DNA from 4 places in the Rhizobium sp. FG113 genome. Region 3 is predicted to be linked to each of the others. Evidence: predicted binding sites of a transcription regulator. Region 3 holds the regulator's gene; each other region holds the start of a gene.
What was found. The regulator PhoB, encoded in region 3, activates phosphate uptake and scavenging genes when phosphate is short. The targets are predictions, from matches to a motif close to TGTCATNNANCTGTCAT.
Positions count from the first base shown of each region.

Region 1: ACODTZ_RS19545 (NAD-glutamate dehydrogenase) is a predicted target of PhoB. The motif match lies at 2,176-2,192, and genes of this name have one in related genera.
Region 2: ACODTZ_RS15090 (BtaA family protein) is a predicted target of PhoB. The motif match lies at 2,436-2,452, and genes of this name have one in related genera.
Region 4: ACODTZ_RS31420 (DUF1045 domain-containing protein) is a predicted target of PhoB. The motif match lies at 2,617-2,633, and genes of this name have one in related genera.

Region 1 covers NZ_JBMDKV010000008.1:138,251-143,717, forward strand. Annotated here, with positions in the region: gene ACODTZ_RS19530 (lytic murein transglycosylase) at 1-460, shown strand, start outside; gene ACODTZ_RS19535 (carbonic anhydrase) at 536-1,177, opposite strand; gene pdxY (pyridoxal kinase PdxY) at 1,247-2,122, opposite strand; gene ACODTZ_RS19545 (NAD-glutamate dehydrogenase) at 2,368-5,467, shown strand, end outside.
Region 2 covers NZ_JBMDKV010000005.1:52,390-57,856, forward strand. Annotated here, with positions in the region: gene ACODTZ_RS15080 (transglycosylase SLT domain-containing protein) at 1-908, shown strand, start outside; gene ACODTZ_RS15085 (serine hydrolase domain-containing protein) at 929-2,320, opposite strand; gene ACODTZ_RS15090 (BtaA family protein) at 2,500-3,744, shown strand; gene ACODTZ_RS15095 (class I SAM-dependent methyltransferase) at 3,741-4,415, shown strand; gene ACODTZ_RS15100 (glycoside hydrolase family 25 protein) at 4,546-5,343, shown strand; gene ACODTZ_RS15105 (lytic murein transglycosylase) at 5,426-5,467, shown strand, end outside.
Region 3 covers NZ_JBMDKV010000002.1:523,391-528,857, forward strand. Annotated here, with positions in the region: gene pstA (phosphate ABC transporter permease PstA) at 1-173, shown strand, start outside; gene pstB (phosphate ABC transporter ATP-binding protein PstB) at 188-1,003, shown strand; gene phoU (phosphate signaling complex protein PhoU) at 1,047-1,760, shown strand; gene phoB (phosphate regulon transcriptional regulator PhoB) at 1,797-2,480, shown strand; gene ACODTZ_RS09740 (GcrA family cell cycle regulator) at 2,563-3,108, opposite strand; gene ACODTZ_RS09745 (aspartate aminotransferase family protein) at 3,536-4,732, shown strand; gene argF (ornithine carbamoyltransferase) at 4,780-5,467, shown strand, end outside.
Region 4 covers NZ_JBMDKV010000022.1:50,466-55,932, forward strand. Annotated here, with positions in the region: gene ACODTZ_RS31405 (nucleotidyltransferase family protein) at 1-242, opposite strand, end outside; gene uraD (2-oxo-4-hydroxy-4-carboxy-5-ureidoimidazoline decarboxylase) at 303-800, opposite strand; gene puuE (allantoinase PuuE) at 800-1,723, opposite strand; gene ACODTZ_RS31420 (DUF1045 domain-containing protein) at 1,822-2,544, opposite strand; gene ACODTZ_RS31425 (NAD(P)/FAD-dependent oxidoreductase) at 2,768-3,946, opposite strand; gene mnmC2 (tRNA (5-methylaminomethyl-2-thiouridine)(34)-methyltransferase MnmC2) at 3,945-4,685, shown strand; gene ACODTZ_RS31435 (PAS domain-containing hybrid sensor histidine kinase/response regulator) at 4,698-5,467, opposite strand, start outside.

The DNA of each region.
Region 1 (5,467 bases), on a different contig from region 3:
GGCCGGCCCGCTGATCGCGATCTGGGGCATGGAAACCGGTTTCGGCAGCTACATGGGCACCCAGCACACCATGTCCGCTGTCTCCACGCTGGCCTTCGATTGCCGCCGTACCGCCTATTTCACTGACCAGCTCTACGCAGCGCTTCAGCTCGTCGGCGAAGGCTTCCTCAGCCCGCAGGCGCGCGGCGCAGCCCATGGCGAAATCGGTCAGACACAGTTTCTCCCGCGCAACGTCGTGCTCTATGGAGCGGATGGCGATGGTGACGGCCGGGTCGACATGGTCGGCTCACGCGCCGACGCGCTGGCCTCGACCGCGAACTTCCTGAAGGGCCACGGATGGCGTCCGGGTGCCGGTTACCAGCCGGGAGAGCCGAACTTCGCAGCCATCTCGGGCTGGAACGCTGCAACGGTCTATCAGCAGGCGATCGCCTATATCGGCCAGCAGATCGATGCGAACTGATCCACACCTGATGATGAAATGAAAAAGGCGCCGCGGGAAACCGCAGCGCCTTTTTGCTTGGCTCGGATTATCGTGTCAGACGTCAGGGCGAATGAAGTCGCGCGTTTCTGCGTCCATGACCCACAATTCGCCGGTCGAAATATCGAACCAGGCGCCATGAAGCTGGATGTCACCAGCCTCTTCGCGCGCCTTGATCTCCGGAAATGTGCGGAGATTGTCGATCGAGTTGCGGATCGACACACGCTCCAGCGCCGTCTGGCGTTCACCGGGTGTCATCACGTCGTTGCTCTGGATCTGCTCAGCCGCCGGCCGCACCAGCGACATCCAGCGACCGATGAAGTCGCCGGGCGACAACGGCTCGGCATCGGGATCGAGCGCAGCGCGGATACCGCCGCAGCGACCGTGCCCCATGACGACGATATCAGTGACCTTCAGGGCCAGAACCGCGAACTCGAGCGCAGCCGAGGTCGCATGGAAATTGCTATCAGGCTCGTAGGGCGGCACCATGTTGGCTACGTTGCGCACGACGAAGAGCTCGCCGGGCCCGGAATCGAAGATGAGCTCCGGTGCCGCGCGAGAGTCCGAACAGGCAATGACCAGCGTGCTCGGGCTCTGCCCGTGCTCCGCCAACGTCCTGTATCGGTCACGAGCGTCGGCATAACGCCCGCTCATGAAGTTGCGATAGCCGTCGAGAAGTGTATCTGGAAAACGCTGCATGATCTTCGATTACAGCGTGAGCGATGCAAGATCAATATCGCAGCGCCAAATGCGTTAACGGCGCGACCGCTAGCTCTTTCGCCGCTGCGCCGGATGCATCAGATGCCGCATCTGCACCATCGCCATTGGCGTCGACAGGCTGGAGGCGTCGTTTGCGAGCGTCAGCTCATCGCTACCGCGCTTCACCGCCCGAGCCAGCACCTCGTAGACGCTGGCCGTCGCCAGCTGCAACGCCTTTTCGTCTTCCATGCCGGACTGCAGCCGCGATAGGAAAAGCGCGGCGAGAAGATCGCCCAGGCCGTTTGGCGGATTGTCGATCAACCGGTGCTCGGCAAGCAGCGCGTGGCGCCCGGAAAGATAGAGGTTGCCCGTTCCACCAGCCATCATCGGCACCGCCGAGGTCACCAGCATGCGAGCGGGCCCAAGGGCGAGTGCCGCCTCCATGATCTCGGTATTGCTCTCCAGCGGCGCGCCGGACAGCCAGGCAAGTTCGTAGCGATTTGGGGTCGCCAGCGATGCCAGCGGGATCAGATGGTCCCGGATTGCTTCGGCCGTCGCCTCGGGAACATAAAGCCCGCCGAGATCGCCCATCACGGGATCGCAAACGTAAAACAGATCGGGATTTTGCTCCCTGAGCGCGGTGATCAGACGGCCGACGGAGCGGGCTTGCGCGGCATTGCCGAAATAGCCCGAAAGCACCGCCTTGACCTCGCCGATCCACGGCGCGCGAATGAGATCGTCGATCGCCGCGTCGAAATCGGCCTCCGCGAAGGTCAGCCGCGTCGAACGGCCGTGGCCCGGATGCCAGGGTAGAACGATGGTCGGCAGCGCCCATACCTGGTGGCCGAGCGTCTCGAGCGCGAACACCGCCGCCCGATTGCCGACCGATCCACGAACGACGTGGCTCGATATGACGATCACCGTGCCTGCTGCATTCTGCGACATGTTTATCCGATCCGGGTTCCGATCCTCAGTTGATCGTCTTTTTGCTGCGCGACTGTCAACAACTCTTCATTCGGACGTGATCAAACTTCTGGCGACGAAAATCATATTCGGATCATTTTTTACAGAATTGACGACATGCCGGCTAAATTCGCACGAAAACTGCGATCGACGTCCCTATTTTAGCAATTTTTCTGTCAAACCTTCTGCTAACCTGCGCGCAATCGAGAAAATGGGGGACACAGTCAATGGCTGCTCGAAACAATCCGAAACGGGAAAAGCAGATCGAGAGCGCGAACAAGATCGCGACGGCAATGGGCGAGCACTATCTCGCGCCGGATATTCTCTTCGGACGCGCCAGCGGCGATGACCTTGAATCCTACACGCCTGAAATGCTGGCGATTTCCGCCGTCCACTGCGCGGCCGAACTCGCCGCCTGGACCGGCAATGCGCCGCGTGTCACCGTCACCTCGCTCGACAATGTGGAACCGGATGGCGTGGCGGTATCGGTCCTGTCGGTGACCGATCACAACATGCCGTTCCTCTACGAATCGGTCATGGGTGAGGTGACGAGCAGTTACCGCGATCTTTTCATGGCGGTTCATCCCATTCTCGTCATGCAGCCAGGTCACCCGCCGGAACTCTATTCGCCGGATATGCCGGGCGAGCCGGCAAACCGCGTCAGCCACATTCAGCTACACCTCGCCCCACTCACCCCGGCGCAGTCCGCCGATCTGATCGAGCGGATCGAAATCGTCCTCGAACAGGTGCGCCTGTCGGTTTCCGACTGGAAGCCGATGCTGGACAAGCTCGGCACCGCCATCGACGAACTGTCGTCGCGCAATGTCGGCCGCCGCAAGGCAGATCGCGATGAAGCGGTCGCGTTCCTCACATGGCTACGCGACGCCAACTTCACCCTTCTGGGGATGCGCGAATATGTCTATTCCGGCAAGGGCTCGGATGCGAAGGTCGAGCGCGACAAGGGCACGGGGCTCGGCATCCTTTCCAACCCGGATGTCCTGGTGCTCCGGACAGGCCGCGATGCCGTCACCACGACGCCGGAAATCCTCGCCTTCCTTGATGGCCCGGAGTTCCTGATCGTCACGAAGGCGAACGTCAAATCCGTCGTCCACCGCCGCGCCTATATGGACTATGTCGGCGTGAAGCGCTTCGACGAGAGTGGCAATGTCACCGGCGAACTGCGCATTGTCGGCCTTTTCACCTCGACGGCCTATACGTCGCTCGCAACCGACATCCCGCTGCTGCGCTCGAAGGTGGAGAAGGTGAAGGAGCATTTCGGCTTCGATCCGATGAGCCATTCCGGCCGCATGCTCGACAACACGCTGGAATCCTACCCACGCGACGATCTCTTCCAGATCGACACTACCCTACTCGCCACCTTCGCCGAACAGATCAACGATCTCACCGACCGACCGCGTGTGCGGGTGCTGCCGCGCATCGATCACTTCGATCGTTTCGTCTCCGTTATCGTTTACGTGCCGCGCGAGGAATATGATTCGATCGTCCGCGAGAAAATCGGCACCTACCTCAAGACCATCTATGACGGCCGCGTCTCGGCCTACTATCCGGCTTTCCCCGAAGGTGGCGTCGCCCGCGTCCATTTCATCATCGGCCGCTCCGGCGGAAAGACGCCGCGTATCCCTCAGGCGAAGCTCGAAGAAGCGATCCGCGCGATCACTGCCCGCTGGGACGACCGCTTCGAAATGCTTGCCGGTCCGAAGGCGCCCAAGATCAAGGTCAGCAACGCCTACCAGGATCTCTTCCCGCCAGAGGAAACCTTCGCAGACTTCGCCGACATCGTCGCCTGCGCGACGGGCGAGCAGATCCGCATCGAATTCTACACGCGCCTCAAGGACGGCGTGTCGCTGCTCTGCCTGAAGATCTTCCACTTCAATGGCCAACTCGCGCTCTCCCGCCGCGTTCCGCTCCTCGAGAATCTCGGCTTCAGCGTCATCAGCGAAGGCACCTTCGACATCAACGTGACGCTGGCCGACGGCAGCGAGAAGCTGGTCGTGCTGCATGACATGGAACTCGAAGCCCAAAGCGGCGCCGAGATCGATCTGCAGCAGCATGGAGCCGCGCTGGAAGAAGCCTTCCTGTTCGCCTTTGCCGGTGTCATCGACAACGACAACTTCAACCGCCTGATCATCTCGGCCGGCCTGTCGGCCCGCGAAACAAGCGTGTTGCGCGCCTACTCGCGCTATCTGCGCCAGGCTGGTATCGCCTATTCGCAGGATTACATCGCGACGACGCTGGATAAATACCCGGCTATCTCCTCGCTCATCTTCCGCCTGTTCCACGATGGCCTCGACCCGAAACTGACCGAGAAGAACAGGATCAAGAAGGCGACAGATCTTCACGCCAGGATCGAGACCGCGCTGTCGGACGTTCCAAGCCTTGATGACGACCGCATCCTGCGTCGCTACGTCAACGTGGTCGACTCGACGCTACGCACCAACTACTTCCAGCGCAATCCCGACGGTTCCGCAAAGGCGATGCTGGCCTTCAAGCTCGATCCGCATTTGATCGATGGCCTGCCGGCGCCGAAACCGTTCCGGGAGATGTTCGTCTACGGCGTCGAGGTCGAGGGCGTTCACCTGCGCTTCGGCCGGGTGGCGCGCGGCGGCCTTCGCTGGTCGGATCGCGCCGAGGATTATCGCACCGAAGTGCTGGGCCTCGTAAAGGCGCAGCAGGTCAAGAACGCCGTGATCGTGCCTGTCGGCGCCAAGGGCGGCTTCTATCCGAAGAAGCTCCCTGTCGGCGGCAATCGCGACGAGATCTTCAATGCCGGGCGTGAAGCCTACAAGACCTACATCCGTACGCTGCTTTCGATCACCGACAACATTTCCGGCACCGAAATCATCCCGCCTGAAAACACGGTGCGGCTCGATGGCGACGACCCCTATTTCGTCGTCGCCGCCGACAAGGGCACGGCAACCTTCTCCGACACCGCGAATGCGCTGGCGCAGGAGGCAGGCTTCTGGCTCGACGATGCCTTCGCCTCGGGCGGCTCCGCCGGCTATGACCACAAGAAGATGGGCATCACCGCCCGCGGCGCCTGGGAGACCGTGAAGCGCCATTTCCGCGAAATGGACATCGACATCCAGACGACGCCGTTCACGGTCGCGGGCGTTGGCGACATGTCGGGCGACGTGTTCGGCAACGGCATGCTCTTGTCGCCGAAGATCCGGCTTCTGGCCGCCTTCGACCACCGCGACATCTTCATCGATCCCGATCCTGACATGGCCAAGACCTTGGCGGAGCGTCAGCGGCTGTTCAATCTGCCGCGCTCGAGCTGGCAAGACTTCGACAAGAACCTGCTCTCGA
Region 2 (5,467 bases), on a different contig from region 3:
CGATCGGTTTTTCCGGCTTGAAACGCAATCTCATCGTATCCACGATGCTGTGCTGCGTTGCTGCTGGCTGCTCGAGCGTCGAATACACATCCCAGGCGGATTTGATGGCCGAACAGGTCGTCGTCCCTACCCCGAAGCCCGGCGAAGACGCGATGTTCGCGGCCATTCCAGCCGGCGAAGGCACACCGGAAACACAGATCGGCGGCGACCAGACCGCTGCGTCCGTCGCAACCGCCGCAATGCCAGCAGTCGATTCGGCACAGCAGACAGCGCAGTTGCAGCCAGCCGCTTACGGCCAGATCCCGCTGACGCCTGAAATGACCGCGATCCAGTCCGTGGTGCCGACACCACGACCGGGCGCACCGTCGACCGAGCTCGCTTTCGCCGCCAGCCCGCAGAACAATGCCATTGCCGCCCTTTCGGCGATCGACACCACGCCGCATTCGATGATGGACTACGGCTTCGACACATCGGGCCCGATGGACCCGCCGACCGCGCCGCCGATGTTCAGCGACAATGACAGCGACGACGATGGCGCGCCGACGGTCGAAAAGAGCGCGATCACCAAGATCATCGATAAATATTCGCAGATCTACAAGGTTCCCGCGACGCTGCTTCACCGCGTCGTTCATCGCGAAAGCCGGTACAACCCGAAGGCCTACAACAAGCGCGGCTACTTCGGCCTCATGCAGATCAAGTACAACACCGCCAAGTCGATGGGTTACGACGGCCAGCCTGAGGGCCTGTTCGACGCCGAAACCAACATCAAATATGCCGCGAAGTATCTGCGCGGCGCATGGCTGGTGTCCGACAACAGCGAAGACAACGCCGTCAGGCTCTACGCCCGCGGCTACTACTACGACGCCAAGCGCAAGGGCATGGACGACATCGCCCACGGCAACTACTAAGCCCTACAGCCCCAAAGGCTCTAATGAGCGGGATCGGCCGACGCCGATCGGGTCGGCGACGGCAGCGTCGCCAGTATCTCCTTCAGCAGAATTTCCGGCCGGTATCTGAGCCAGCTCGGCGTCAGGCCGAGCCTGACCATGACGAGACTGGCCGAGGGCACGATCACCATGCTCTGCCCGTCATGCCCTTCCAGCCAGAAGGCGTCGGCCGGAATGCCGGTCTCCCCGCTCCTGCCGCTGCCGGGCGGGCGAAGCCAGGCCTGACCATGCGAATACATGCCGCCGGAAGATGCCGTCGGCGTGCGCATCATGCTCATGAAGCTCTCGGGCAGCAGCCGCTCGCCATTCCAGACCCCATCCTGCAACAGGAACTGCCCGAACCGCACCCAATCACGCGCCGTCGCATAGAGATAGGAGCTGCCGGCGAAAGTGCCGCGCGCATCGACCTCGAACACCGCGCTCGACATGCCGAGCGGATCGAACAGGGCCGTCCTCGGATAATCGATCGCCTGCTTCTCGTCGCCCAGGCGATCCATCCAGATGCGGGAGATCAGGACGGATGTTCCGCTGGAATAGTTGAACTGCGTGCCGGGATCGTCGTCGAGATCAAGGCTTGCGGGCAGCGCCGTCTGGTCCGCGTCGAGATAGAGCATCCGGGTGACGTCAGCCACCGTGCCGTAGTTCTCGTTGAACCTGAGGCCGCTCTCCATCCCCAGCAGTTGCCCAAGCGTGATCTGCGACCGCTTGTCGTCGCGCCATTGCGCAAACAGCCCGGCATCACCGGCATCGATCTTGCCGTCGAGCATCAACCGGCCGACGAGCGCGGCGTTGACCGTCTTCGTCATCGACCAGCCGATCAATGGCGTTTGCGGACAAAACCCCTTGCCGTAACTCTCCGCGACGATCTTGCCATCATGGACGACGACGACCGCGCGCATGTTTTCACCGGTCAGACGGGGATCGGCGAGCAGCGCTGAGATCGCCGCATCGTTTTCGATCGGCAGCACGGTTGCGTCCTCGGAAGGCTTCGTGACGACGGGCTCGGGCACCGCCTTCCTAGCGGCGGCGAAATCGCCATCCGGCACGGCCGTGCAGCCGAGGCCATCGCGGTAGATCGCATAATTGGCGGCAAACAGGCCGAGGATGCGCGCCGTCACCTGCTTGCCGGCCTCATCGACATGCACGCGAATCAACCGCAGCAAGGGATTTCCGGGCGCCTGGACGTCTTCGGCAAGCACGGCATTCGCGTCGCGTCCGGCCAGGAAGACATTCGAGCAGACGATCTTCGCCGCATAGCCGTCGCCGATCCTCAGCAACTCCGGCGGCCTGACATAAAGCCAGCCCGCACCCGCAACGACGATGACGGCAACGCCTGCAGCCGCCGTCTTCAAGATACGCAGAACACGTCCCATAAGCGCCCCTCCGAACCGATAGAGAAGCAGGAAAATTGTCGTTTAGAAAGCCCCGTCAAGTGCTCGCCATTCCCAATTGCGCGAGGTGTCCACAGCCAAGGCCGCCCACAGGCAACGTCATCAAACTGTAGCGCCGCCGCGTTAAACGCCCTGAACGCTAAATGTTGAGAGACTCACTTATGACGGAATTTGCCCCGGATGCCGGCTTCCGCAAGAACCGGAAACTCAAGGCAGCTCTTCTCCGCCACAAGGCCTTTTCGAAAGAGGGCCTGTCCGAACGTCTTTTCGGGCTGCTCTTTTCCGGCCTCGTCTATCCGCAGATCTGGGAAGATCCCGATCTCGACATGAAGGCGATGGAGCTCGAGCCGCATCACCGCATCGTCACCATCGGCTCCGGCGGCTGCAACATGCTCGCCTATCTCTCGCAGAGCCCTGCTTCGATCGACGTCGTCGATCTCAACCCGCACCATATCGCGCTGAACAAGCTGAAGCTCGGCGCCTTCCGCCACCTTCCCGCTCACGCCGATCTCGTTCGCTTCCTGGCAAGGCCGAACCAGTCCGCCAACAGCCAGGCCTTCGATCGCTTCCTGTCGGCCAATCTGGATGAAGCGACGAGCAATTACTGGAACGGCCGCAAGTTCGGCCGCCGCCGCGTCACCGTCTTCGATCGCAACATCTACAAGACGGGCCTGCTCGGCCGCTTCATCGGCGCCGCCCACCTTCTCGCCCGCGTCCATGGCATCGATCTCACCGGCGTCGCCAAGGCGAAGACGATGGAAGAACAGCGCCAGCTCTTCGACGAGAAGATCGCGCCTCTGTTCGAAAAGCCTGTCGTGCGCTGGATCACCAGCCGCAAGAGCTCGCTCTTCGGCCTCGGCATCCCGCCGCAGCAATATGACGAGCTCGCAAGCCTCGCCGCCGACAATTCGATCGCGCCGGTTCTGCGCCATCGTCTGGAAAAGCTCACCTGTCATTTCCCGATGCAGGAAAACTACTTCGCCTGGCAGGCTTTCGCCCGCCGCTATGCCGATGAAGGCGAAGGTCCGCTGCCGACCTACCTGAAGGCGGAGCACTACGAGGCGATCCGCGCCAATGTCGACCGCGTCAGCGTCCACCATGCAAGCTTCACCGAACTGCTTGCCGGCGAGCCCGCCGCCTCGCGCGACCGCTACATCCTGCTCGACGCGCAGGACTGGATGACGGATCAGCAGCTGAACGACGTCTGGTCGGAAATTTCGCGCACCGCCCGCGACGGCGCCCGCGTCATCTTCCGCACCGCCGCCGAAAAGAGCATCATCGAAGGCCGCCTTTCGCCCGCCATCCGCGACCAGTGGACCTATCTCGAGGACCGCTCGCTCGAACTGACCGCGCTCGACCGCTCGGCCATCTACGGCGGCTTCCACATCTATGTGAAGAAGCCATGAGCCGGACGGATATGAGCCCGGTGGACGCGCCCTCGGAGAAACATGCCGACCTCATGGACGGCATGTATCGCTACCAGCGCCATATCTATGACCTGACGCGCAAATACTATCTCCTCGGCCGCGACCAGACGATCCGCAATCTCGATCTTATCAAGGGCGCCACGCTGCTCGAGGTCGGCTGCGGCACCGGTCGCAATCTGGCGCTGGCCCACAGGCATTATCCTGAGGCCAGGCTTTACGGCCTCGACATCTCGCAGGAAATGCTGATCTCGGCCCGCAAGACCTTCGCGGGGCTGAACACCTCGGCCGATTTCCGCGTCGCCGACGCCACGGCTTTTGACGCCGGGGATTTCGGCGTCGATGGTTTCGACCGGGTGATGATCTCCTACGCGCTGTCGATGATCCCCGATTGGGAGCGCGCGATCGACGCATCGCTCGCGGCACTCGCCCCCGGCGGCCAGCTGCACATCGTCGATTTCGGCCAGCAGGAAGGCCTGCCCGGCTGGTTCCGTGCCCTGCTGCGCTCCTGGCTCGACAAGTTCCACGTCACGCCGCGCGCGACGCTGCGAGACGTCCTGCAGGCCAAGGCTGACCAGGAAAATGCGCAGCTGATCTTCAAGACGATCGGCGGCGGCTATGCCTGGCGCGCGATAATAATTAAGGCCCGCTAATATTTAGCTTGAAACTAACCGATTTTTTACGTTGATATGGTGAATAGAGAGGGCATCTAAGCGCTGGACGCGTCAATTCGAAGGTCAGGCTGTGGGGCAAAAAGATCATTCGGTTCACGACGGAACATCCATGCGCCGGCTTCTGTTATGCGTATTGCCCTTGGCCCTCATGCTCGCTGGCTGCACCTCCTCGGGCTATGACTATCTCTCCACCGCCTCGATAAAGCCGAAGATGCGCTTCCAGGACACCGATCCGCAGGATTTCGGGCCTAAGCATCCGCAGCAAAACGCCATCCACGGCATCGACATCTCCAAGTGGCAGGGCGATATTGACTGGCAGACGGTGCGCAAGTCGGGCGTCGACTTCGCCTTCATCAAGGCGACCGAAGGCAAGGACCGCATCGACCCGCGCTTCAGCGAATACTGGCAGGAAGCCCGCCAGGTCGGCATTCCGCACGCCCCCTATCATTTCTATTATTTCTGCTCGTCCGCCGACGAACAGGCGGACTGGTTCATCAGCAACGTGCCGAAGGAATCCATGAAGCTGCCGCCGGTGCTCGATGTCGAGTGGAACGGGGAATCGAAGACATGCCGCACGCGCCCCGATCCCGAGACCGTGCGCTCGGAGATCAAGCGCTTCATGGACAGGCTCGAGGCCTATTACGGCAAGCGCCCGATCATCTACACCTCGGTCGATTTCCACCGCGAAAATCTCGACGGCTATTTCCAGGATTATCACTTCTGGGTCCGTTCCGTCGCGAAACACCCCGAGGTCACCTACGCCAACCGTCGCTGGGCCTTCTGGCAGTACACCTCGACCGGCGTGATCCCCGGGATCAAGGGCCCGACTGACATTAACGTGTTCGCGGGTTCGGCGAAGAACTGGAATAACTGGGTCGCGGCCGTATCCAAGGATAGGAATTCTTAGTAACGTCCCGTTTTCTTTCTTGCTTCTGTCACAATCATTTGGGACATCGACAGCAATTCAAGCAATGACGAGGATACACTCCATGCACCGCACGCCTGCAAGCCGTTCTGCGCTCGCTCTCCTC
Region 3 (5,467 bases):
CCCCGATGGATCCCTCCACGGCTCTGCCGGTGCAGGTTTACATGTGGGCAAACGAAGCCGAACGCGCCTTTGTCGAGCGCACGTCCGGCGCCATCATCGTCCTGCTCCTGTTCCTGATCGTCATGAACCTCGGAGCCATCCTCTTGCGTCGTCGCTTTGAGCGCCGCTGGTAAACGGAGTAAACATCATGAACATGTTGACGGAAGCAGCAGTTGAGAAGGCGCTAGACCAGAAGATGAATACCATTCCGTATAAAATGATCGGCCAGGACGTCTCGGTTTACTACGGCGAGAAGCGTGCGCTTTTCGACGTGAAGCTGAACATCCGCGAAAACACCGTGACGGCTCTCATCGGTCCGTCGGGCTGCGGCAAGTCCACCTTCCTGCGCAGCCTGAACCGCATGAACGACACGATCGACAACTGCCGCGTCACCGGCAAGATCACGCTCGATGGCGATGATATCTACGATCCGGATATCGACGTCGTCGAACTGCGCGCCCGCGTCGGCATGGTGTTCCAGAAGCCGAACCCGTTCCCGAAGTCGATCTACGAAAACGTCGCCTACGGCCCGCGCATCCACGGTCTCGCCAAGGCGAAGGCCGACATGGACGTCATCGTCGAGCAGAGCCTGCAGCGCGCCGGCCTGTGGAACGAAGTCAAGGACCGCGTGCATGAAGGCGGCACCGGCCTCTCGGGTGGTCAGCAGCAGCGTCTGTGCATCGCCCGCGCGATTGCCGTCAGCCCCGAGGTCATCCTCATGGACGAGCCCTGCTCGGCGCTCGACCCGATCGCGACCGCCAAGGTCGAGGAGCTCATCCACGAGCTGCGCGAAGCCTACACGATCGTCATCGTCACGCATTCGATGCAGCAGGCAGCCCGCGTCTCGCAGCGCACCGCCATGTTCCACCTCGGCAACCTCGTCGAGGAGAACGATACCGACAAGATGTTCACCAACCCGGATGATCCGCGCACCCAGGATTACATCATGGGCCGCTTCGGCTGATCTCCGAAACCGGTAAACCTCAGGACATTCAAGGATAAGCCCCATGGCATCGACACATATCTATTCCGCCTATGACGATGATCTCAAGTTCCTGACGCGCCGCATCTCCGAAATGGGCGGCCTCGCGGAACAGATGGTCGGCGACGCTGTTCGCGCGCTCGTCAACGGCGACACTTCGCTCGCCCAGAAGGTCATCTCCGACGACGTGATCCTCGATCACGCCGAGCGCGAGATCGGCGAGAAGGCGATCATCACCATCGCCCGCCGCCAGCCGATGGCTGCCGATCTTCGCGAAATCATGGGCTCGATCCGCATCGCGGCCGATCTCGAGCGCGTCGGCGATCTCGGCAAGAACACTGCCAAGCGCGTCATCGCGGTCCAGAGCACCGGCGTTCCGCGCAAGCTCGCCCGTGGCCTCGAGCATCTCTCCGAACTGGCGCTCGTCCAGCTCAAGGAAGTTCTCGACGTCTACACCAGCCGCGTTGCCGACCGCGCCAAGTCGATCCGCGAGCGCGATGAGGAAATCGACGCGATGTACACCTCGCTGTTCCGCGAGATGCTGACCTACATGATGGAAGATCCGCGCAACATCACCAGCTGCACGCATCTTCTCTTCTGCGCCAAGAACATCGAGCGCATCGGCGACCACGCCACCAACATCGCAGAGACCATCTACTACATGGCTACCGGCGCCCAGCCGGAAGGCGAACGTCCGAAGGACGACACCGCCAACACCGTCGGCGCGGTCACGGAATAAGCGTTCCGGACCCACGCCCCCAGGAGACCGAGACGAATGATCCCAAGAGTAGCAGTCGTTGAAGACGAAGAAGCACTGAGCGTGCTTCTTCGCTATAACCTTGAGGCCGAAGGCTTCGAAGTCGATACCATCCTTCGCGGTGACGAGGCCGAGATCCGGTTGCAGGAACGCACGCCGGACCTTTTGATCCTCGATTGGATGTTGCCCGGCGTATCCGGCATCGAGCTGTGCCGTCGCCTGCGCATGCGCCCGGAGACGGAGCGCCTGCCGATCATCATGCTGACCGCCCGTGGCGAGGAAAGCGAACGCGTTCGCGGCCTGTCGACCGGCGCCGATGACTATGTCGTCAAGCCGTTCTCGACGCCTGAGCTCGTCGCCCGCGTCAAGGCGATGCTGCGCCGCGCCAAGCCGGAAGTGCTCTCCTCGTTGCTGAAGTGCGGCGATATCGAGCTCGATCGCGAAACCCATCGCGTTCACCGCAAGAGCCGCGAAGTCCGCCTCGGACCGACCGAATTCCGCCTCCTGGAATTCCTGATGTCGTCGCCCGGCCGCGTCTTCTCCCGCTCGCAGCTGCTCGATGGCGTCTGGGGCCATGACATTTATGTCGACGAGCGCACCGTCGACGTTCACGTCGGCCGCCTGCGCAAGGCGCTCAACTTCTCGAACATGCAGGATGTCATCCGCACCGTTCGCGGCGCTGGTTATTCGATGGAAGCGTAAGGCGCTTCCATTTCATCCGATCCAACGAAAAACGGGCCCCGCGAGGGCCCGTTTTCTTGTGTTCCTTATCCGGCTTTCCGGGTCATGCGACCCGGTTGGCGGCCTTGCGGCGCTCGTTGACCGGCTGGTAGGCCATCCGCTGGTGGTAGGTGCAGTATGGCGAGTTGTCAGGGGACTCGCAGCCGCAGAAGTGAAAGTCATCCGTCAGCGGATCGCCGACCGGCCACTTGCACGTACGCTCGGTCAGTTCCGTAAGGCCGAGGCGGCGCGAGATCGGAACGACAACGTTGGAAGCCGGACGGTAACGGACTTCCTCGATCGCATCGATGTCCATCTCTTCCTTGAGAGCCACTGCGCCCTGCGGGCGGGCAACGGCGCGGCTTGGCGAGATGCGTGCGGAATTGAAGTTGCTGGCGGGGCGGGGCGTCGAAACCGCCGGGCGCTTCGGCGCCCGGGTCGCGGTCGTCGTGCCGCCGGCCTTGGCGCGGCCAGGCAGGTTCAGACGGTGGACCTTGCCGATGACGGCGTTGCGGCTTACACCGCCAAGTTGTGCCGCAATCTGGCTGGCGCTCAGGCCTTCGGCCCAAAGCTTCTTCAGTCTTTCAACGCGCTCGTCTGTCCAGTTCATGCCCTGTCTCCGCCTTATTGCGTTGGTGTAGGCAGAATCCCTCACCCATGGCACGGACGTGTCCGGACCAAGAAACGCTTGCTCGATTTTGGTGACTAGTTCCGCCGCATGCAGTCTAGTAATTGAGTTTTAACCTAGAGTGAGGGCGACTCCGTGACAAGAGTCGGTTGAATCGCGGCGAATCGATTTCTCGGTTTTCCCCAACTTGCTGGGTGAGAGAGTCATTTCTGCAACATTAGCTGTTGATAGCTCACCGGCACCCCGATGCTTGCTTGACGCATGCGACAAAAGCTCAGTTTTGTTGACATCGCACTGCGAAAAGACAATAGTGCCCCTCGCCGCCGAAAGGCGGCATTTTTCATTTCCGGGCACCCGCTTTTTAGCCGGAGTCCGGGCGATTATTGAGCGAATGACAGGAGATCGCGCCATGGCTGAAGCCGCGCCGCTTTATGATACCTACTCTCGTGCCCCGCTGCGGTTCGAGCGAGGAGAGGGCGTGTGGCTGATCACCGAAACTGGCGAGCGATATCTCGATTTCGGCGCGGGCGTTGCCGTGACCTCCGTCGGCCATAGCAATCCGCATGTCGTCGGAGCACTGAAGGATCAGGCCGATAAGGTTTGGCACCTTTCCAACATTTACGAGATCCCCGGTCAGGAGCGCCTCGCCAAGCGGCTTACGGATGCAACCTTCGCGGATAAGGTGTTCTTCACCAACTCCGGCGCCGAGGCGCTGGAATGCGCGATCAAGACCGCGCGCCGCTACCAGTATTCGAAGGGCCATCCCGAGCGCTTCCACATCATCACCTTCGAAGGTGCCTTCCACGGCCGCACGCTGGCGACGATCGCTGCCGGCGGCCAGGAGAAGTATCTCGAAGGCTTCGGCCCCAAGGCACCCGGTTTCGACCAGGTTCCCTTCGGTGATATCGAGGCCGTTCGCGCTGCGATCACCGATGCCACGGCCGGCATCCTGATCGAGCCGGTACAGGGTGAGGGCGGTATCCGCCCTGCGACCGTGGAGTTCATGAAGGCGCTGCGCCAGCTCTGCGATGAAAACGGCCTGCTTCTGATCCTGGACGAGGTTCAGACCGGCGTCGGCCGTACAGGCAAGCTCTTTGCTTATGAGCGGTTGGGCGTAACGCCGGACATTCTGGCCGCCGCCAAGGGCATCGGCGGTGGTTTCCCGCTCGGCGCCTGCCTTGCAACGGCTGAAGCAGCCTCCGGCATGAAGGCCGGCACCCATGGCTCGACCTATGGCGGCAACCCGCTTGCCATGGCTGTCGGCAATGCCGTGCTCGATGTGATCCTTGAGGAAGGCTTCCTGCAGCACGTCAGCGACGTGGCACTCGTCTTCCGCCAGGGGCTCGCATCGCTGAAGGACCGCTTCCCCGATGTGATCGAGGATGTCAGGGGCGAAGGCCTGATGCTTGGCGTCAAGGCGGCTGTTCCGTCGGCTGAGCTCCTGCAGGCCATCCGCGCTGCCAACCTGCTGGCCATTCCGGCCGGCGACAATGTCATCCGTTTGCTTCCTCCGCTCGTCGTCACCGCCGACGAAGCCCGCGAAGGCCTCGCACGCCTGGAGCGTGCCGCCGAGAGCGTGCGCGCCAAGGCAAAGAAGACGGCTTGAATGGATGGATGCCCGGCCGGATGGCGGGCGCAACAGGTTAAAGACAGATGGCTTCCCCAAAACACTTTCTCGATCTTTCCGCGGTAACCTCCTCCGACCTCAGGGTCATCATGGATGACGCCAAGACCCGCAAGCAGGCCTTCAAGGCCGGCCAGGGCGACAAGCCGCTGGCAGGCAAGATGCTGGCGATGATCTTCGAAAAGCCCTCGACGCGTACCCGCGTCTCCTTTGACGTCGGCATGCGCCAGCTCGGTGGCGAGACGCTGTTCCTTTCAGGCACCGAAATGCAGCTCGGCCGCGCCGAAACGATTGGCGATACCGCGAAGGTCCTGTCGCGCTATGTCGACGCAATCATGATCCGCACCACCGACCATGCGCGCATGCTGGAGCTCGCCGAACACGCGACGGTTCCCGTCATCAACGCTTTGACGGATGACACCCATCCCTGCCAGATCATGGCCGATATCATGACCTTCGAAGAGCATCGCGGCCCCATCAAGGGCAAGACGATTGCCTGGATGGGCGATGGCAACAACGTGCTGCATTCGCTGGTCGAAGGCGCTGCCCGTTTCGGCTATCGCATGAACATGGCGGTACCCCTTGGTTCCGAGCCGAAGGATCACTATCTGAACTGGGCCCGCAATGAGGGCGCCGAGATCATGCTGAGCCATGATGCAGACCGTGCGGTCGCCGGCGCCGATTGCGTGGTGACCGATACCTGGGTCTCCATGAATC
Region 4 (5,467 bases), on a different contig from region 3:
TCGCCCGGTATCATAAGGTGTATCGGCGTACCCAGCATCATCTGCTCGAGTTCATCGAGCAAACCACCGAGATCAAGAAGTGTCGCGCCGGGCAACGCATCAACCAGAATATCCAGATCGCTATCCGCCCGATCCTCACCCCGCGCCACCGAACCGAACACACGCGGGTTCGTCGCGTTGAAGCGCGTCGTCACCTCGCGGATCGCCTGCCTGTTTCTCTCCAGCACTTCCGATGGTCTCACCGTCTTTGCTCCCTCTCGACGACTATAAGCGGCGGACGGACAAGAGAAAAGCGGTGTCGCTCAGCGTGTCGGCAGAAGCGCTTCGAGCCTCAGGAGCGCGATGCGCTCCACCTGCGCCGTCGCCGTTTCGAATTCCGCATCGCGGCTGTTGTCGATGCGCTTTTCGAAGGCCGAAAGGATTGCCTGTTTGTCGAGACCCTTCACCGCGATGATGAAGGGAAAGCCGAATTTTTCGACATAGGCTCGGTTGAGTTCGGTGAAACGCTGGTGCTCATCAGGGCTCAGCCGGCCGAGCCCGGCGCCGGCCTGTTCCTTTTTGCTCTCCTCCGTCAGCTCACCGGCGATCGCCAGGCGGCCGGCGAGATCGGGGTGGGCGCGCAGAACGCCGAGGCGTTCCTCCGGGCTTGCGGCGCGAAAGATCGCAACCAGCGCCGTATGCACGCGGTCGACATCCAGCGTCTCGCCGACGAAGCCGTCGTCGAAGGCGCGCTCGGCGATGAAGGGCGAGTGTTCGAAGACGCCGCCGAAGCGGGAGATGAATTCGTCGCGTGCGATCATCAGATGGTCTCCGGTCTGTGGTGCTTGTGCCAGTGCTCGGCGATCTCGATGCGGCGCGGGATCCACACCTTCTCGTGGTCGAGCACATATTGCATGAAGCGCTTCAGCGCCGCGGCGCGGCCCGGGCGGCCGACAAGCCGGCAATGCAGGCCGATCGACATCATCTTCGGGCTGCCCGCCTCACCCTCTTCATAGAGCGTGTCGAACGCGTCCTTGAGATAGGTGAAGAACTGGTCGCCCGAATTGAAGCCCTGCGGCGTGGCAAAGCGCATGTCGTTGGTTTCGAGCGTATAGGGAATGATCAGGAACGGCTTGCCATCCACGCCCTTCACCCAGAAAGGCAGATCGTCGGCATAGCTGTCCGACGAGTAGAGAAAGCCGCCCTCTTCCTGCACCAGCCGCAGCGTGTTGTCGGATGGCTTGCCCTGATACATCCCATAGGGCCGCTCGCCTGTTAGTTCGGTGTGCAGCCGCACGGCTTCCAGAATATGCTTGCGCTCCAGCTCTTCCTGGAAATCCTTGTATTCCAACCAGCGGTAGCCGTGGCTGGCGATTTCCCAGCCCGCTTCCTTCATCGCCGCCACCGCCTCGGGGTTGCGCGCCATGGCCTGCGTGACGCCATAGACGGTCGCCTGCACCTTGAGCTCCGTGAACATCCGGAAGAGCCGCCAGAAACCGGCCCGCGAGCCGTATTCGTAGATCGATTCCATGTTGAGATTGCGCTGGCCGGGCCATGGAGCGGCGCCGACGATCTCCGACAGCAGGTTTTCCGAGGCTGCGTCGCCATCCAGAATGCAGCTCTCGCCGCCCTCTTCGTAATTGATGACGAACTGCACGGCGATATTGGCGCCGCCGGGCCATTTCGGGTCGGGGGTGTTGCGGCCGTAGCCGACGAGATTGCGCGGGTAAGTCTCGGATACCATGAAATCACCTTCCAGAAAGTCGGCGAACGGTAACACCTCAAGAGCGAATGTCGAGACGGAAACTGCGCAACAGAGTTTTGCCTTTATGGCACAATCGCTTAGGCCGGAACGGGAACCCGCTCGCGCCGCGCGCTGACCTTGCCCATCGGATGCAGCGAATGCACCCGGAACGGCCCGCCATTGCCCTCTTCCACCATCAGCGCCACGTTCGATATCTTCACGGGATCGATGAGAACCGGTTCGAAAACGCTGCGCAGCGAACGCTCGATGCGCGACATGTCGACCAGGCTGACCGGACCGGTCAACGGCATGTGGAAGCGGAATTCGTCCATCACATGGGGGCATCCCCAGCGATGCAGATTGGCGAACTGCGCCGCCGAAAGCCCATCCGGATCGCTTCGCTCGATATCGGCATCGCTGAGCGGCGCGCGGAACTGGTCGAATTGCTGCACGATCGAGGACGCCAAATACTGGACGTTGTCGCAGGGCAGCGAAGGCACCAGGCTGAAGATGCTACCGGTGCGCGCGACCTCGAGCCGCGGAATGGAAAACGGCGTCAGCGTGCCGCAGAAGCGCATCAGTTCCCGCAAGAGTTGCGGCTCCGACATATCGGCCGCAAGCCGGAAGGGTGCCTTCAGCGCGCCGTGAAAACCGTAGCGCCGCGGCACCGCCGTATGAAAGGCGACCTCGTGAATGCTGAGCCCTCGGATTGCCGTGGGCTCCACCATTTCGCCGGAAAACACGTTTCGGCCGAGCCAATTGGCGGCCGCGTGCGACAGCGGGTCATTCGCGGCGGGCGTGAAGCATATGGCGTATCGCATGCAATTTTCTCCGTCGGCACCAGGCGCGACTCGTCAGCGCGCCGCCGTTTTGCAAGCAGATAGGCGATTTGCATGACAGATTGACGAAGGACAGCGAGTGCTAATTCACGTTTAACGTGAATTGCCAAATATCTCGCGAAAGTGGCCGCTGAATTCAGGATTAGACAGCGAAAAACGGAAAAGCGTAAGCGAAACGAGAAAATTCAAGCGATCGCGAGGCACTTTAGCGTGAAGCGACGTGAATATGATTGATCAGTTGAAAACTCTCGGGCACCGCGAACGGTATCGCGGTGCCGGTTGCCATATGCACCACCGCCTCGGCCAGCCGATGCGCAAGGCCGAAGCTGACCTTGAAGCCACCGGTCAGCGCCAGCAATTTCTCATGCGCAGGATGCGGACCGATCATCGGGTCGCGATCGATCGCCTTGGGGCGCAGCCCGGCCCAACGCTCGATAACGGGCGCATTGCGCAGCAAGGGCACCAGCGCCCGCGCCTTCTCGACCAGCACATCCAGCTGTCCGTCGGTCGAAAAGGGTGCGTCGAAGCGATTCTCGCTGGTGCTGCCGATCGCGACATGCCCGCCCTCATGCGCCACCACATAAAGCCCATCGCGGAAGATGGTCGGCAGGCCAGGATCGATATCCGCCTTCAAAAGCGCCGACTGCCCCTTCACCGGCTGCCCGAGCGGCTGTGTCAGGCCCGCCGTGTCGCGCGCCAGAAGCGGAAACGACTGGTAACCGGCCGCAATAATGCAATGTCCGAAGGCGATCGGCCCAGCATCGGTGTCGGCAACCCCGCGTCCGGCATCGATGCCGCGAAGGGCTGAATTCTCGATGATGCGCACATGTCTGGCGCGGCGGAGAAAGGCTGCGAGCACACCCGTCAGCGACCGTGGCGCCACCCGGCCGGCCAGCGTGTCATGCACGAAGCCCCCCTCCATACCGGAAGCGTCCGGCCAGCCGGATACATCAGGCGTATCGATCACCTTCCAATGGAAGCGTCGCTCGCCGGCATTCCAGTGGCTGTCGGCATCGCCGGAATGCCCGAGCGCGATATCGCGCAGATGCGGCTTGGGCAGCGGGATCAGGCGGCCGGAGCGGCGATAGCCCGTTGAGAGGCCCGTCTCGGCCTCCAGCCGCGCCACCTCGGCCTCCAGCGCCACCAGCGCATCGAACTGAAACTGCTTCTTCGAATTCCATTTGTCCGGCATGTGCGGCATCAGCGCGCCCAGCAACCCGCCGCTCGCCCCGCCTCCAAGCACGCCGGCATCGATCAGCACCGCGTCGATCCCCATCCGCTCGGCGTAGACGGCCGCCCAGAGCCCCATGATGCCGCCGCCGACGATCAACAGATCAGTGGACAATTGACCCGAGGGCAAGGCCGGACTATCGGCTGTTGACATGACAGACATCGATCCCGATCAGATTAATTTGGCACAGGCTGAGATGGCGAACCGGCCGCTTGAATGGCGCGACGGCGATATGCCCTATTCGCCGGCCTTTGGCGACCATTTTTATTGCCAGACCGACGGCCGCCTCGAATGCGGCCATGTCTTCCTCGCCGGAAACGGCCTGCCCGAGCGATGGGCTCAGGCGCAGAGCTTCCTGATTGGCGAGCTCGGTTTCGGCACCGGCCTGAACTTCGCCGAGACCTTCAGAAACTGGAAGCTGAAGCGCGCGGAAGGCCAGCATCTGCACTTCATGTCCTTCGAGCTCTACCCGATGCGGCGCGACGAGATCGACCGCGCGCTGTCGCACTGGCCGGAGATCGACGCCGAGCGCATCGCGCTGGTCTCGGCCTGGCCGGATCAGCCCGAGGGCATCGTGTCCTTGAAGCTCGACGAGCAGACCACGCTGAGCGTCGTCTGCGGCCGGGCGCTCGATGGCGTGGCGGCGGCCGAGGCGAGTTTCGATGCCTGGTATCTGGATGGCTTCGCGCCATCGCGAAATGCCGACATGTGGTCGCAGGAGCTAATGACGCTGGTCTGTGAGAAGACTGTCCCAGGCGGCACCTTCGCGACCTACGCCGCAGCCGGTTTCGTCCGCCGCAATCTGGGCGCCGCCGGCTTCGCGGTCGAGCGTCGTCCGGGTTTCGCCGGCAAGCGCGAAATGCTGTGCGGCGTCAAGCGCGCCGAGAGCTAGACCAACTCTAGCCTAGCTCAGCGAAACCCCGCTCGCGCGGCCTTCCTTGCCGAGCCAGAGCGCGATCTTCTCTTCCAGCAGTTCGGGGCTGATCGGCTTGGCCATGTAGTCATCCATGCCGGCGTCGAGGCAGAGATCGCGGTCGGCGTCGAGCGCGTGCGCCGTGACACCGATGATCGGCACGCGGTGCCCCTGGCCGCGCTCGAGCTCGCGGATGCGCCGCGCCGCGTCGTGGCCGTTCATGACAGGCATCGACACATCCATCATGATGATGCGCGGCGTATAGGCTTCCCAGGCCTCGACAGCCTCCTCGCCATTCTTGACGACGAGGAAGTTCAGCCCTGTCGCCTGCAGGATCTGCGTGAAGACGATCTGGTTGACCTCGTTGTCCTCGGCGACGAGCACGTCGATGAAGGATGGCGGCGCTCTTTCGCTGAGAGCTTCCGGCAACAATTCAGGCTCAAGCGGCGGCGCCTCGATGACGGGGCGCAGCGTCGGCGCCAGCCTGATCCTGTTGGTGCGCACGACATCGACGATCGTGTTGCGCAACACGTTGGCGCGGGCCGGCTTCATCAGATGCGCCTGGCCGTTCAGCGCCGCGAATTCCTTCTCGGTGCCCGAGATATCCATCGAGGTCAGGAAGACGATCGGCAGGTCGGCGAAGCGTTCGTCGGCGCGCAGCAGGCGGGCGATATCGGCGCCGTTCATGCCGGGAATCTGGTAGTCGAGAACAAGCGCATCGATGGAAACACCGAGTGCGGATGCTTCCTCGAGAATGGCGA